Regions from separate parts of the Micromonospora sp. LH3U1 genome, predicted to be linked through region 1. Evidence: riboswitches for the same ligand, from Rfam matches in the RefSeq annotation. Region 1 holds a riboswitch; each other region holds the start of a gene.
What was found. A riboswitch is a leader RNA that binds a small molecule or an ion and turns the genes downstream of it on or off. The one in region 1 is predicted to bind cyclic di-AMP.

Region 1 (3,187 bases):
CGTCGGCGAGTCGGGGCTCGTCGGCGGCGAATTCGGACCAGGAAGCCATGCGGGCATTCTATCGAACAAATGTACGAGCGGCGACCTCGACGCGCTGGTCACCGGCCACCGAATCCTACGGCTTTGGGTGCCGCCGCTATGGTGGTCCGATGCTGCTCTCCGACCGCGACCTGGTCTCCGAGATCAAGGCCGGCACGCTGGGCCTGGAGCCGTTCGAGCCCACCCTGGTCCAACCGTCCAGCATCGACGTGCGACTCGACCGGCTGTTCCGGGTGTTCAACAACCACCTCTACACACACATCGACCCGGCCATGCAGCAGGACGACCTGACCTCGGTGGTCGAGGTGCCCGACGGTGAGCCGTTCGTGCTGCACCCGGGGGAGTTCGTGCTCGCCTCGACGCTGGAGGTCATCTCGCTGGGCGACCAGCTCGCCGGCCGGCTCGAAGGGAAGAGCTCACTGGGCCGGCTCGGTCTGCTCACGCACTCCACCGCCGGCTTCATCGACCCGGGCTTCTCCGGTCACGTCACGCTGGAGCTCTCGAACGTGGCGAACCTGCCGATCACCCTCTGGCCCGGCATGAAGATCGGGCAGCTCTGCATCTTCCGGCTCTCCTCGCCGGCCGAGCACCCGTACGGCTCGGTGGTCTACGGATCGCGCTACCAGGGCCAGCGAGGGCCGACGCCGAGCCGCGCCTGGCAGCACTGGCGCACCTGGCCCACCCGCTGAGCGGTACGACAGACAGACGACGAGGGCCCGCCGCGAGGAATCGCGACGGGCCCTTCGGTCACCCTTGATCAGCCTGGGCGGCCGTAGCTGTGGATCGGGCCGTCGTCGACCTTCTTCATCTTGACCGGTTGACCGGCCTGCGAGGCGTGCACCACCCAGCCATTGCCGACGTACATGCCGACGTGGTGGATGTCGCTGTAGTAGAAGACCAGGTCGCCGGGGCGCAGGTCGGCCTTGCTGACGTTCTTGGTGACGCGGCTCTGCGCGGCGGCGTTGTGCGGCAGAGACACACCGGCCTTCGCCCAGGCGGCCAGCATCAGCCCGGAGCAGTCGTACGAGTTCGGGCCCTCGGCACCCCAGACGTAGGGCTTGCCGATCTGCGCGCAGGCGAACTTGACCGCCGTGCCCGCAGCGCCACCGGGATAGCTGCCGGGGCAGGGAGCCGGGCGCAGCGAACCGCCGCCACCGTTGCCGTACACCTTGATGCGCAGCTTCTGCAGCCGGTCGATTTCCTCGTTGATCTGCTTCTTCTTTGCCGCCAACTGGGCCTCGGTGAGGGTCAGCTGGGCCACCATCTCGTCCAGCGGCGCCTTCTGCTTGGCCAGCTCATCGCGGAGGTCGGCCACCTGCCGTACGTCCTGCTGCTGGTTGTGCGCGAACCGGTCGAGCATCTCGAGCTGGCTAACCGCCTCGCTGGGTGACCGGCTGCCCAGCACCGCGTTGACGGTCAAAACGTTCTCGCCCTTGTACGCGCGCACGGCCAGCGCGCTGACCTTGTTCATCGCGGCGTCGACCTGACGCTCCAGCGGGCCGATGCGTGCGGCCAGCGCGTCCGCCTGCTTGCGCTTGGCGGCGAGGTCGGCGCGGGTGGCGTTGTGCCGTTCGATGACTGGTTCGAGCTTGTTCCAGTCGGCGTCGATCTGGCGCTCGATCTCGGCGACGGACGGGTCGGCGTGGGCCGCCGTGGCGCTGCCCGTCAGGACGACGGCGACGCCGGCCAGCGCGGCGACAGCGGTGGTGAAGCGGGACCAGCGTGAGCGCGGCGTGATCGACGTCGGGCCGGCTGCTGCCGGCCGCTCGTACGACGGCCGCGGGGCATGGAGTGCCACCGGGTTCCGTACTCCTTCTTCCTGACCGCCTACCGGGTTAGCTGACGGGTTCGGGCGGGAAGTCGGCGCCCTACCGCAGTGGCTGCGGATTCACCCCGAGGGACCTGGGTCCCCGGTTCGCTCGGAAACGACTCGGCGGTGTCGGTCCGTTACCGCCCGGGCTGGGCGGAACTGATATCGGGCCGACGAATGACCAGAGTAGAGACGCCTGTTACCGATCCGCAACCCGTGCGGCCGTGACACTCCGTACCGATCAGGGAGCGTCACAGGCTGTACGCGAAGATTTCTTTCGTAACGCGTCGAGACATGGAAAGCTATTGACGCAGACTCCCGGGCGGCGCGAAGGTGACCTCACCTTCATCCGTGAAATTTAGGGGGTTCGATGCACCGTCCAACCCTGTCCCTCCGGCGGCGTGCACTGCTCACCGCCGCCGTGGTCGCCGCAGCGACCGCGGTACCGCTACCCGCCGGCGCTGCCGCCGCCGCACCCACCGCCGACCGCCAGCAGCAGTACGCCGCGGCGGCAGCGGAGTACGGCGTGCCGACCGGTGTGCTGCTCGGCGTCTCCTACCTGGAGTCCCGCTGGGACAGCAACGCCGGCACACCGAGCACCAGCGGCGGCTACGGCCCGATGCACCTGACCGACGCCCGCCACGTGGTCGCCCTGCCTGAGCGCGGCCACCACGACACCGCCGCCGAGGACCCGCGTGGCGACGACTCCCGACCCGCCCTGGCGCCCGCGCCTCGGCAGGCCGAAGACCCCGCGCCGCCCACCGCCGCGTTGCAAACCGTGGACGCCGCCGCCGCGCTGACCGGCGCGGCACCCGAGGCGCTGCGCACCGACGCGTACGTCAACATCCGGGGCGGGGCGGCGCTGCTCGCCGCGTACCAGCGGGAGTTGGGCGCTCCGGTTGGCGCCGGCACCGACCCGGCCGCCTGGTATGGCGCGGTGGCCCACTACGCCGGCGCGGACAGCGCCGATGCCGCAGCGGCCTTCGCCGACGAGGTCTTCACCACGATCAGCGCCGGCGAGTCCCGGGTGACCGACGACGGCCAGCGGATCACGCTGCCGGCCCGCGCGGTACAGCCGGAGCGTTCCTGGCTGGACCGGCTGGGCCTGCGCCGTCTGGCCCGCCCGGACGGACTGGAGTGCCCTCGCACCATCTCCTGTGAGTGGATCCCCGCCCCCTACGAGGCGTTCGGCGACGGGGACTACGGCAACCACGACCTCTCCGACCGGCCCGCGCGGCAGAAGATCGAGTACATCGTCATCCACGACACCGAGGCGAGTTGGGCGACCACCCTGAAACTCGTCCAGGACCCGACCTACGTGAGCTGGCACTACTCGCT
Region 2 (3,187 bases), 520 kb from region 1:
CGACGAAACATCGCGGGATCGTGCCCGGCGTGCTTGTCGTGCCCGGCGTGCTCGTCGTGTTGCATGGGCGCGGCGGGGGCAGCGTGCTGCTGGGGGTCGGGCGGTGACGGAGCGGGCATGTCTCCAACATGCCGCGCCGGGGGCCGCCCCGTGGGCGGTTCAGCCGCCGACACTCCGCCGCGCCCTGCAGCCCCGGATCGGGCTGGTTAGCATTCCCCACGATGACCCCCCGTCCGCCGTCGCACAGTCGACCACCGGTGCCTCCATTTTGTGGCCCGGTCCCCGGCCAGCCGGGCCCGGCACTGACCGTCCGTGATCAAGTGCTCGTCAGCCAGCGATCCGGCGCGCCTCTCGGTCCGTTTGCGCGGTGACGGTGAACCGACCGGCCCGCTGACACGTACCCCGCACCGGATCGTTGGGAGTCTCGCCTTGGGTTCCGACCACACCCGCCCCGCTCCGTCCGCCCCGCCCCGGGTGCGACGGATCCTCGTCGTGACCGTGGTGCCCCTGTTCGTCGCTACCGTGCTCGCCGCAGTGCTGCTCTGGCCGCGCGGTGGTCCACCGCAGACCGACGGTGGGGCGGACGTACCGCGCTATCCCGGCACGGTGACCCGGGTGGTCACCGAGCCGTGCCCGCCGGTGCCGTCGACTCCTGAGGGCGCGCCGAGGGGCGGCGCCGGGCCGTGCGGCACGGTCGACGTCCGGGTCGACGACGGGCCGACCGCCGGCCAGAAGGTGCAGACACCGGTGCCCGACGGGCCCGGTGCCCCCAGGGTCGACGTCGGCGACGAGGTCATCCTGGTCGAGCTGACCGATCCGACCGATCCCGCCCTCAGCAACTGGAACATCGCCGAACACCAGCGCGGCACCCCGATGGTGTGGCTGGCGGTGGTCTTCGCCGCGGCGATCGTCGCGTTCGGTCGGTGGCGGGGCCTGGCCGCGCTCGCCGGGCTGGCCGCCAGCTTCGCCATCCTGCTCACCTTCGTGCTGCCGGGCATCGGCGCCGGCAGATCGCCCCTGCTGATGGCGGTGGTCGGCGCGGCCCTCATCATGTTCGTCGTGCTCTATCTGACGCACGGGGTCACCGCGCAGACCTCGGTCGCGGTCCTCGGCACCCTCGGCAGCCTGGTGCTGACCGGCGTGCTCGCCACCATCGCCACGGCCGCAACCCACCTCACCGGCTTCGGCAGCGAGGATGCCACCACCCTGTCGATGTTCCAGGGAGACGTGGACCTGCACGGCCTGCTGCTCGCGGGAATCATCATCGGCTCGCTCGGGGTGCTCGACGACGTGACGGTCACCCAGGCGGCCACCGTCACCGAACTGGCGAACGCGAACCCCGGGCTGACCCGGTTGCAGTTGTACCGTGCGGCCACCCGGGTCGGCCGCGCGCACATCGCCTCCACTGTCAACACCATCGTGCTGGCGTACGCGGGCGCGTCGCTACCGCTGCTGCTCCTGCTCACCGCCGACTCGCGGCCGATCGGGCAGATCCTCACCAGCGAGTTCCTCGCGCAGGAAATCGTCCGCAGCGCCGTCGCCACACTCGGTCTGATCGCGGCCGTGCCGCTGACCACCGGGCTGGCCGCGGTGGTGACCGCCGCAGGGCGCGCAGACGAGCCGGATCAACCGCGGACCCCGCCCCCATTCACCGCCACCGACCGGTGGCCGGAGTCGAACAGGAGCACGGAAACGGCATGGTGACACTCCTCAGCGTGACCAGATCAGGTAGCCGCCCTGAGAACCACGTCACTGGTCACTCAACGCTATGGCGAAATGACACTTTTGGTCGGCATCCAGGCGTAGCTCACCCGGTCGACTCTCGGGTAACCTCGCTGCCGGTTACCGATGAAGGCGCGACGCGGCGCCTGCGGTGCCACCGCCCAATCGCCAAGCGGCGAGCCGGGGACCCAGGTACCTGGGGTGAATCCGCGTCAGCGGTAGGGGCCACTTCCGCCCCGAACCCGTCAGCTAACCCGGTCGGCGGTCGACGGAAGGGAACATTGTGACGGCACCCCTACGCCGCTGGTTGACACCCGTGGTGGCCGTGATCGCCGCACTGACTGTGCTCGCCGGCCCCCTCCCGGCCAACGCCGCCCCGACGACCCCCACACCGTCCGGGCACGAGGAGGACAACGAGCCCAAGCTGCTCAACGACGTCATCGAAAAGGCCAACCGCGACTACTCCGCCGCGAAGTCCCAGTTGGACAAATCCAAGAAGCGGCAGCAGGAGTTGGCCCTGGAGGTCGACCGGGCCAAGGCCGACCTGGACGCGCTGGCCCCACAGGTCGGGCAGATCGCCGCCCAGTCGTATCGGACCGGCCGGATCGGGGCGATCGCGATGCTGCTGGAGAGCGACGCTCCCGACTCGTTCGTCGAGCGCGCCGCAGCGCTCGACGAGATGAACATGGTCAACGAGAAGAAGCTCGCTGAGGTCAACACGGTGAAGGCCCGCGCCGAGCAAGCCAAGCTGGCCCTCGACGCGGAGGTCCGCGAGCAGCAGAAGCAGACCGCCGTGATGGCGAAGCGGAAGAGCGAGGCGGACAAGGCGCTTTCCCTGGTCGGCGGGAAGGGCTTTACCGGCGGCCTGGTGGACGCCACCTCGATGGTCGCGAAGATCGGCCCGGGTCGCAGCGCCGACGGTGACTGGAAGCCCCAGTCGTGCAGCGAGAACGACCCGACCACGTCCGGCTGCATCACCGCCCGCACGCTGCACGCGTACAAGGAGGTCAAGCGGGCCGGCTTCAACCGGTTCGTCGGCTGCTACCGCTCCGGCGGGCCGTGGGAGCACCCGAAGGGCCGCGCCTGCGACTGGTCGCTGCAGAAGAGCGGCTTCGCCCCGTGGCACAACGAGGACACCCGGACGTACGGCAACAACGTCGCCGCGTTCCTCATCCGTAACGCCGATCGCCTCGGCATCTACTACGTGATCTGGAACCGGCAGATCTGGTTCCCGGCGACCGGCTGGAGTTCGTACAGCGGGCCGTCGAACCACACCGACCACGTCCACATGTCGCTGCTCTGACCCGCACAATTCCCCGTCGAGGGCCGTTCCGCGTCGCGCGGGGCGGCCCTCGACGCGTCAGGCGGCGGAAGGCGTGGCCGGATCGGGGGATCCGGTCGGCACGTCGAGCGTCCCGAAACCAGCCGGCACGGCGGCCACCGGGCGCACCGCTCCGGCGGCGAG
Region 3 (3,187 bases), 3.1 Mb from region 1:
CGGGATCCGGGCGTCGAGATGCCGCTGTTGCCGGATTGACCGGTATGCGTGCCGTGTTCGGACGTCGGAGCTGCGACCGGAGACACATCACAGCAGGCCGGCGGTTTAGCCTGCGGCTGACGGGTGACCCTTGGGGGGTACAGCCTGCCAAGGGGGGGACCCACCATGTCCGACGACGACACCAGCAACCGACCGAGCCGCAGCGCCGAGCGCCCGCACGACGTGACCGACCCGCTGCTCTGGCAGTTGGCGATCGACGTGCTGAGCGCCCACGAGCCGGACGACGAGGGGCACTGCCGCAACCTCCAGTGCGCCGGGCAGTCCTGGCCGTGCGCGGCCCGCAACGGCGCCGAGCAGTCGCTGCGACTGGCCCGCAGCACGCCCGCCTCGGTCGACACGACCATCGACGGCGACGACAGTGACGGGGTCGGGACGGGCCGGCCCGGGGAGAGCGCGGCACCGGCGCCCCGCTGGGGCTGGAACGCCGGCCCGGTGGCGTCACAGCGAGAGTCGAAGGCGTCCGCCTCCGCTGCGTGACGGCGGTCCGTCGGGGGCACGGACAGTCGGGCTGATCAGCACCCCACACGCGAACGCTCGGCCGGTTCACCGGCCGAGCGTTCGCGTGTCATCCGTCAGAGGCTGAGCCGCTGACCCGGGAAGATCAGACCCGGGTTGGTGCCGATCAGCTGCCGGTTGCGCTCGTACAGGGCCTGCCAGCCGCCGACCTGCCGGTGGCTGTCTGCGATCTCCGACAGGGTGTCGCCAGGCTTGACCACGTACGTCTCGCCACCCGCCGCGGGCGCGGTGCGCTCGTGGTTGCGGGTCGCCGGCTGCTCGCCGCGCGACGAACGTTCCTTCGGCGTGGTGGCCTTCGCGGTGGACTTCGACGACTTCGTCGAGGACTTCGTGGCGGAGCCGCCCGACGAGCCGCCCTTCTTGCCGCAGGTCGGCCAGGCGCCGATGCCCTGCCCGTCGAGCACCTTCTCGGCGATGGCGATCTGCTCGCCACGGCTGGCCAGGTCGGCGCGGGCGGCGTACTTCTTGCCGCCGTAACCAGCCCAGGTGCCCTGCGAGAACTGCAACCCGCCGTAGTAGCCGTTACCAGTATTGATCTTCCAGTTGCCGCCGGACTCGCACCTGGCGACCGCGTCCCAGTTGACGCCGGCCTGCGCCGGCGCGGCCGGGCCGAAGAGGGCGACGGCGCCGGTGACCGCACCGACGGCCAGGGTGCCGACGGCGATGCGGCGGGTGGTGACCCGTCGGTGACGGGGCGTGTGAACAGACGTCATGTGTGCTTCCTCCACGCCGGCGAGGTGAGCTGTCGGGTTCGGGCCGAGGAGCCCGGCCGCGCGGTGGCGGCTTCACCCCGAGGTGACGTGCACCGAGGAACATTGGGTCCCCCGCTCCTGCCCGGGTTATTGGTATCCGACGACCGGGGGCAGGATTTGGCGTTGCCGGTCGTGGTGTCCGCAGTGGCGAACCCGACCGACGTTAGGCACGGCCGGCGACGATCGCCCAACCCCTGTGAAGTTCTTCACCGGGCTACGCGGGGCGTGACCCGCAGCGGTTGCGAGCGAGTGGACACTGTGCAGTGACCACCGTGGACCGTTGCGGATCAGACGTCGTAACGGAGCCAGGCCACGATGCGGCGCAGCAGCTCGACGTGCCCCTGCGACTCGTACGACCGGACGCCGTGCCCGAGCGCGCTGTAGACGATCCGGCTGGTCCCGATGGTGCGCGCCCAGACGAGTGGGTGGGTGTCACCGCCCTCGTCGTGGACGTAGAGGGGCTCGATCTGGGCGCCGTCGACCAGCTCCAGGTCGGTGTAGCGCTCGTCGTGGACCTCGATGTCACCGAGACCGGTAGTGATCGGATGCTCGACACCGGTGCGCCGGACGAGACTCGGGCCGATCGGCGGATGGAAGGTCCGGCCGTGGTCCCAGGCGGCGCCGAGGGCGGAACGCCAGCTCGCCAGCTGAGGGAACGCGATCGTGGCGCTGTGGGTGGCGAGCAGGCTGCCGCCACGGGCCAGGAAGCGGTCGAGGATGCGGGCGAAGGCCTCGTCCTCGGGGATCGGGGTGGAACGGTCCGCGCTCGCGTTCACCACCAGCAGGCGGGCGCCGTCGAGTGCCGCCTCGAGTTGGTCGACGGAGGTCACGATCGCGACCTGGTCCTCGTCGCCGAGCAGGCTGGCGATCGTGGCGCTGGTCTCGGCCAACTGGTGCCAGGGGTCGGCGTGCGGACCATCCCCGCTGAAGATCACAGTGTCGACAGGCATGGCCGTGCTCCGCTCAGCATTTGGATAGTTTTCGAAATCACGAATTGAAAGCTAGCATGGCGTCCATGAGAGCCCTGCATCATCCCGATCTCGCCTCGGTCGACCTGGCCACGTTGCTCGGCGCCCTCGCCGACCCGGTGCGCCTGAGCGTCGTACGGCAGTTGGCGCAGGCCGGTGGTGTCGTCTGCGGAAAGTTCGACGCGTTGTCCGAGGTGAGCATCTCCACGCTCTCGCACCACCTGAAGGTGCTGCGGGCCGCCGGCGTCCTGCGCGTCACACCGAACGGCAGTTTCCGTCGCCACGAACTGCGTGCCGACGAGATCAATGACCGTTTTCCCGGGCTCCTCCCCGGGATCATCGCCAACCTCGACCTGCCCGAGCGAGTGGGAGTGCCCGCATGACCGACGCCGGACCGACCGGGCAGATCGCGCCGAACACGCTGGGCCTGTCCGCCGACGAGGTCCTGAGCACGACCCGCGCCGTCCGCAAGCGTCTCGACCTGCGACGCCCGGTCCCCCGTGCCGTGATCGAGGACTGCCTCAGCATCGCGCTTCAGGCACCCAGCGGCCGCAACAGGCAGCGCTGGGACTTCGTCTTCGTCGAGGACCAGGAGACCCGGGCTGCCGTCGCCCGACTGTGGCGCCTCGGTCTGATGGCGCCACCACCGGCATCGGGCGGCACCGGGCCGGCCTTCAGCCGGATGAACTTCGCCTCCGAGCAGTGGGGCAGGATCGCGGGCAGCCTGCAGCACCTCGCGGACCACCTGCACGAGGTCCCGTTGCTGCTCATCCCCTGCCTGCGCGTCGAGTCACGCGCCGAGTTGGACAGCGTCCGGGGACAGGCGGGGGCCTGGGGTTCCGTCATCCCGGCGTTCTGGAGCTTCATGCTGGCCGCCCGCGAACGCGGGCT
Region 4 (3,187 bases), 1.7 Mb from region 1:
TCTTCGCGGTGGCGGCGGCGGAGATCCGCCGGATCTACCCTGACCTGCCGCTGCCGAGCGCCGTCCGCTCCACCGGGGTCGATCCGGTCGAGCTGGTGGTGCCCGCGACGGGGTTGGAGACCGCGACCGTGGAGGCGGCCGCCGGCCTGCTGACCGAGGTGGAGGGCACCGTCGGGGTGATCACGCCGGTCCCCCGCCGCGACGAGGTCGCCGGTTGGCTCGACGCGCTCGGCGCATCGAGGCTGCAGGTGGTGACCAGCCTGGAGGCCAAGGGCATGGAGTACGACGGGGTGGTGCTGGTCGCCCCGAGCGAGATCCGGGCGGATCCGGGCGCCGGGGTGCGCACCCTGTACGTGGCGCTCTCCCGGGCCACTCAGCGACTCACCACCATCGACCCGATCGGCTGATCCGCGCCAGATGGCCTGGTCGGGAGCGGTCGACCCCACACTTGCATACATAGCGATGTGAGCATACATTTGACCGTGTCCCGACTGGCGGCGGAAGGTGGACCTCGTGGGCGCAGGTCATGACCACCACCATGCGTCGGTCGCCAATGCCGCACACCAGCACCGGGGCCGACTCTGGGCGGCTTTCGGGCTGCTCGCCGCCCTGATGGTGGTCGAGGCGGTCGCCGCGCTGCACACCGGCTCACTCGCCCTGCTCTCCGACGCCGGGCACATGTTCACCGACGTGCTCGGCATCGGGATGGCGCTCGCCGCGATCACCGCGACACGGCGGGCCACCACCGACCCGCAGCGCACCTTCGGGCTCTACCGACTCGAGGTGCTCGCCGCGCTGGCCAACGCCGTCCTGCTCTCCGGCGTCGCGGTCTACGTGGTGATCGAGGCGATCCGCCGCTTCGGCGACCCGCACGAGGTCATCGCCGGCCCGATGCTCGTGGTGGCCGTGCTCGGTCTGCTCGCGAACGTCGTCGCCTTCGCCCTGCTCCGCGCCGGAGCCCGGGAGAGCATCAACCTCCAAGGCGCCTACCTGGAGGTGCTCGGCGACCTGCTCGGCTCGCTCGGCGTCATCGGCGCGGCGCTTCTCATCACCATCACCGACTGGTGGTGGGCCGACCCACTTGTCGCGGTCGCCATCGGCGCGTTCATCCTGCCGCGTACCTGGCGGCTGGCACGTGCCGCCGTCCGCATCCTGGTGCAGGCCGCACCGGAGCATCTTCAGGTGACCGCCGTACACGACCGGTTGGCCGCGGTCCCCGGTGTCGTCGAGGTGCACGACCTGCACGTGTGGACGCTCACCTCGGGCATGGACGTGGCCTCCGCACACCTGACCATGGCACCCGGCGCGGAGGTCGGCGCGGTGCTCACCGCGGCGCGTACGGCCTTGCACGACGACTTCCGGATCGAGCACGCGACGTTGCAGATCGAGCCCGGCGCGGCCTCCGGCGCCTGCGGCTCGATCGAGTGGTAGCAGTAATTCATCGTGACGACGCACGCACCGTCCGTCACATTGGCTGCAGCGGCCCCACCGGCAACGGTAGGCTCGGTCCCGGCCTCCACCAGGCGGCGCCTCCCGGCGCCGGTGGCGGTCGCCGCCTAATCACCCGAGAGGGCGAACCGGGGAACCATGTTCCTGGGGTGCATCCGCGTCAGCGGTAGGGATCTTCCGTCCCGAACCCGTCAGCTAACCCGGTCGGCGGCTAACGGAAGGACATGCGCAGTGGCACCAGCACGACCACCCGCCGCCCGCCTGGCGGCCCTGATCGTCGCGATGTTCGCCCTCGGCGTCGCGCTCCCGGCCGGCACCGCCTCGGCCGCTCCCCCGACCGGCCTGCGGGCCGCCGCACCCGACTCGGACGAAGAGGGCGGCACCCCGGCGCTGCGAGCCCAACTCGATGCGGCCAGCAAGGGCTATCTGGACGCGAAGCGCGCCCTGGACACCTCCGTGCAGCGGCAGCAGCAGCTCGCCACCCAACTGAAGACCATCGAGGTCGAGCTCGCCCAGCGCAACGGCAAGGTGGGCGAGATCGCCGACGTGGCGTACCGCACCGGCCGTCTCGGCGCGATGTCGGCGCTGCTCAACAGCAACACCCCGGAGGGCTTCATGGACCGGGCCGCCGCCCTGGACGCGGTGGCCGCCAACGAGGACCGGGTGCTGCGTGATCTGCTCGCCACGAAGGACCAGTCCAACCGCACCCGGGTCGCCCTGGACGGCGAGATCAACGAACAGCGCAAGCAGGTCACGGTGATGGCCAAGCGCAAGGAGCAGGCCGAGCGGGCACTGACCGTGGCCACCACACCCAAGCCGCAGACCACCACCGACACCGGCTCCAACCGGGGCACCTCCGCCGCCAACGCGACGGCGGCCCCGCGCAACTCCGACGGCTCCTGGCCGTCGGAGTCGTGCAGCATCAACGACCCCACGCCGGCCAGCGGCTGCGTCACCCCGCGCACCCTGCACGCGCTCAACCAGGCCAAGGCCGCCGGGTTCACCCGGTACGTCTCCTGCCACCGCCCCAGCGGCTCCGGCGAACACCCGAAGGGCCGGGCCTGCGACTTCGCGGCGCAGAAGAGCGGCTTCGGCGGGAACGCCACCGGCGGCGACAAGACGTACGGCAACAACCTGGCCGCGTACTTCATCCGCAACGCCGACCGGCTCGCCGTGCTGTACGTGATCTGGTACCGGCAGATCTGGCTGCCCAGCAGCGGGTGGAAGTCGTACAGCGGGGCGGGCGGCACCCCGTCCACCGACCACACCAACCACGTGCACCTGTCGGTCTACTGACCCCACCCGCGTGCTGCCGGTGAGTCAGCAGGATGACTCACCGGCATCACGTTGTGGAGACCCACAGCAGGAACACGATCGTCACGACAACCCCGGCGACCGCGACCAGACCGGCCACCACAGCCGCCCGAGGAGAGTTGCGCCCACGCAGCTCGAAGGCCGTAGTGATGGTGAAGAGCAACGCGAATATCTCGAACGCGGCGAGCCAGAGAAGTCCGAGGAAGCTCAGCAGGCCCTCGACCATGTCGCGGCCACGAAAGATCAGCAAGCCGCCGTATGCCGCGCTCACCCAACACAACGTCGCCAGGCCCGCCAACACGTACGCAGCTCGATAGGAGACGGGGGCGGGACGGCCATCCCCCGGTCTCACAAGGGGTATCCCTTCGGGATCGTCGGGCGGGGTCAATGGGTGAGGCGTCGGCGAGGGGGTCATACGCGGACG

Region 2: it holds a riboswitch for cyclic di-AMP, as region 1 does, so the genes downstream of both, PCA76_RS02845 (coiled-coil domain-containing protein) here and PCA76_RS00440 (C40 family peptidase) in region 1, are expected to answer to the same signal.
Region 3: it holds a riboswitch for cyclic di-AMP, as region 1 does, so the genes downstream of both, PCA76_RS14610 (LysM peptidoglycan-binding domain-containing protein) here and PCA76_RS00440 (C40 family peptidase) in region 1, are expected to answer to the same signal.
Region 4: it holds a riboswitch for cyclic di-AMP, as region 1 does, so the genes downstream of both, PCA76_RS25085 (coiled-coil domain-containing protein) here and PCA76_RS00440 (C40 family peptidase) in region 1, are expected to answer to the same signal.

Annotation. Positions count from the first base shown of each region.
Region 1 is NZ_CP116936.1:93,117-96,303, reverse strand. Features, by position in the region: gene PCA76_RS00450 (pyridoxamine 5'-phosphate oxidase family protein) at 1-49, opposite strand, end outside; gene dcd (dCTP deaminase) at 150-728, shown strand; gene PCA76_RS00440 (C40 family peptidase) at 797-1,837, opposite strand; cyclic di-AMP (ydaO/yuaA leader) riboswitch at 1,850-1,985, opposite strand; gene PCA76_RS00435 (N-acetylmuramoyl-L-alanine amidase) at 2,220-3,187, shown strand, end outside.
Region 2 is NZ_CP116936.1:608,741-611,927, reverse strand. Features, by position in the region: gene PCA76_RS02855 (copper-translocating P-type ATPase) at 1-65, opposite strand, end outside; gene PCA76_RS02850 (YibE/F family protein) at 430-1,704, shown strand; cyclic di-AMP (ydaO/yuaA leader) riboswitch at 1,871-2,001, shown strand; gene PCA76_RS02845 (coiled-coil domain-containing protein) at 2,006-3,025, shown strand; gene PCA76_RS02840 (carbonic anhydrase) at 3,083-3,187, opposite strand, start outside.
Region 3 is NZ_CP116936.1:3,240,488-3,243,674, reverse strand. Features, by position in the region: gene dinB (DNA polymerase IV) at 1-39, shown strand, start outside; gene PCA76_RS14615 (hypothetical protein) at 166-537, shown strand; gene PCA76_RS14610 (LysM peptidoglycan-binding domain-containing protein) at 633-1,289, opposite strand; cyclic di-AMP (ydaO/yuaA leader) riboswitch at 1,290-1,461, opposite strand; gene PCA76_RS14605 (ThuA domain-containing protein) at 1,616-2,278, opposite strand; gene PCA76_RS14600 (ArsR/SmtB family transcription factor) at 2,344-2,679, shown strand; gene PCA76_RS14595 (nitroreductase family protein) at 2,676-3,187, shown strand, end outside.
Region 4 is NZ_CP116936.1:5,493,551-5,496,737, forward strand. Features, by position in the region: gene PCA76_RS25075 (HelD family protein) at 1-407, shown strand, start outside; gene PCA76_RS25080 (cation diffusion facilitator family transporter) at 514-1,431, shown strand; cyclic di-AMP (ydaO/yuaA leader) riboswitch at 1,544-1,675, shown strand; gene PCA76_RS25085 (coiled-coil domain-containing protein) at 1,681-2,745, shown strand; gene PCA76_RS25090 (hypothetical protein) at 2,792-3,034, opposite strand.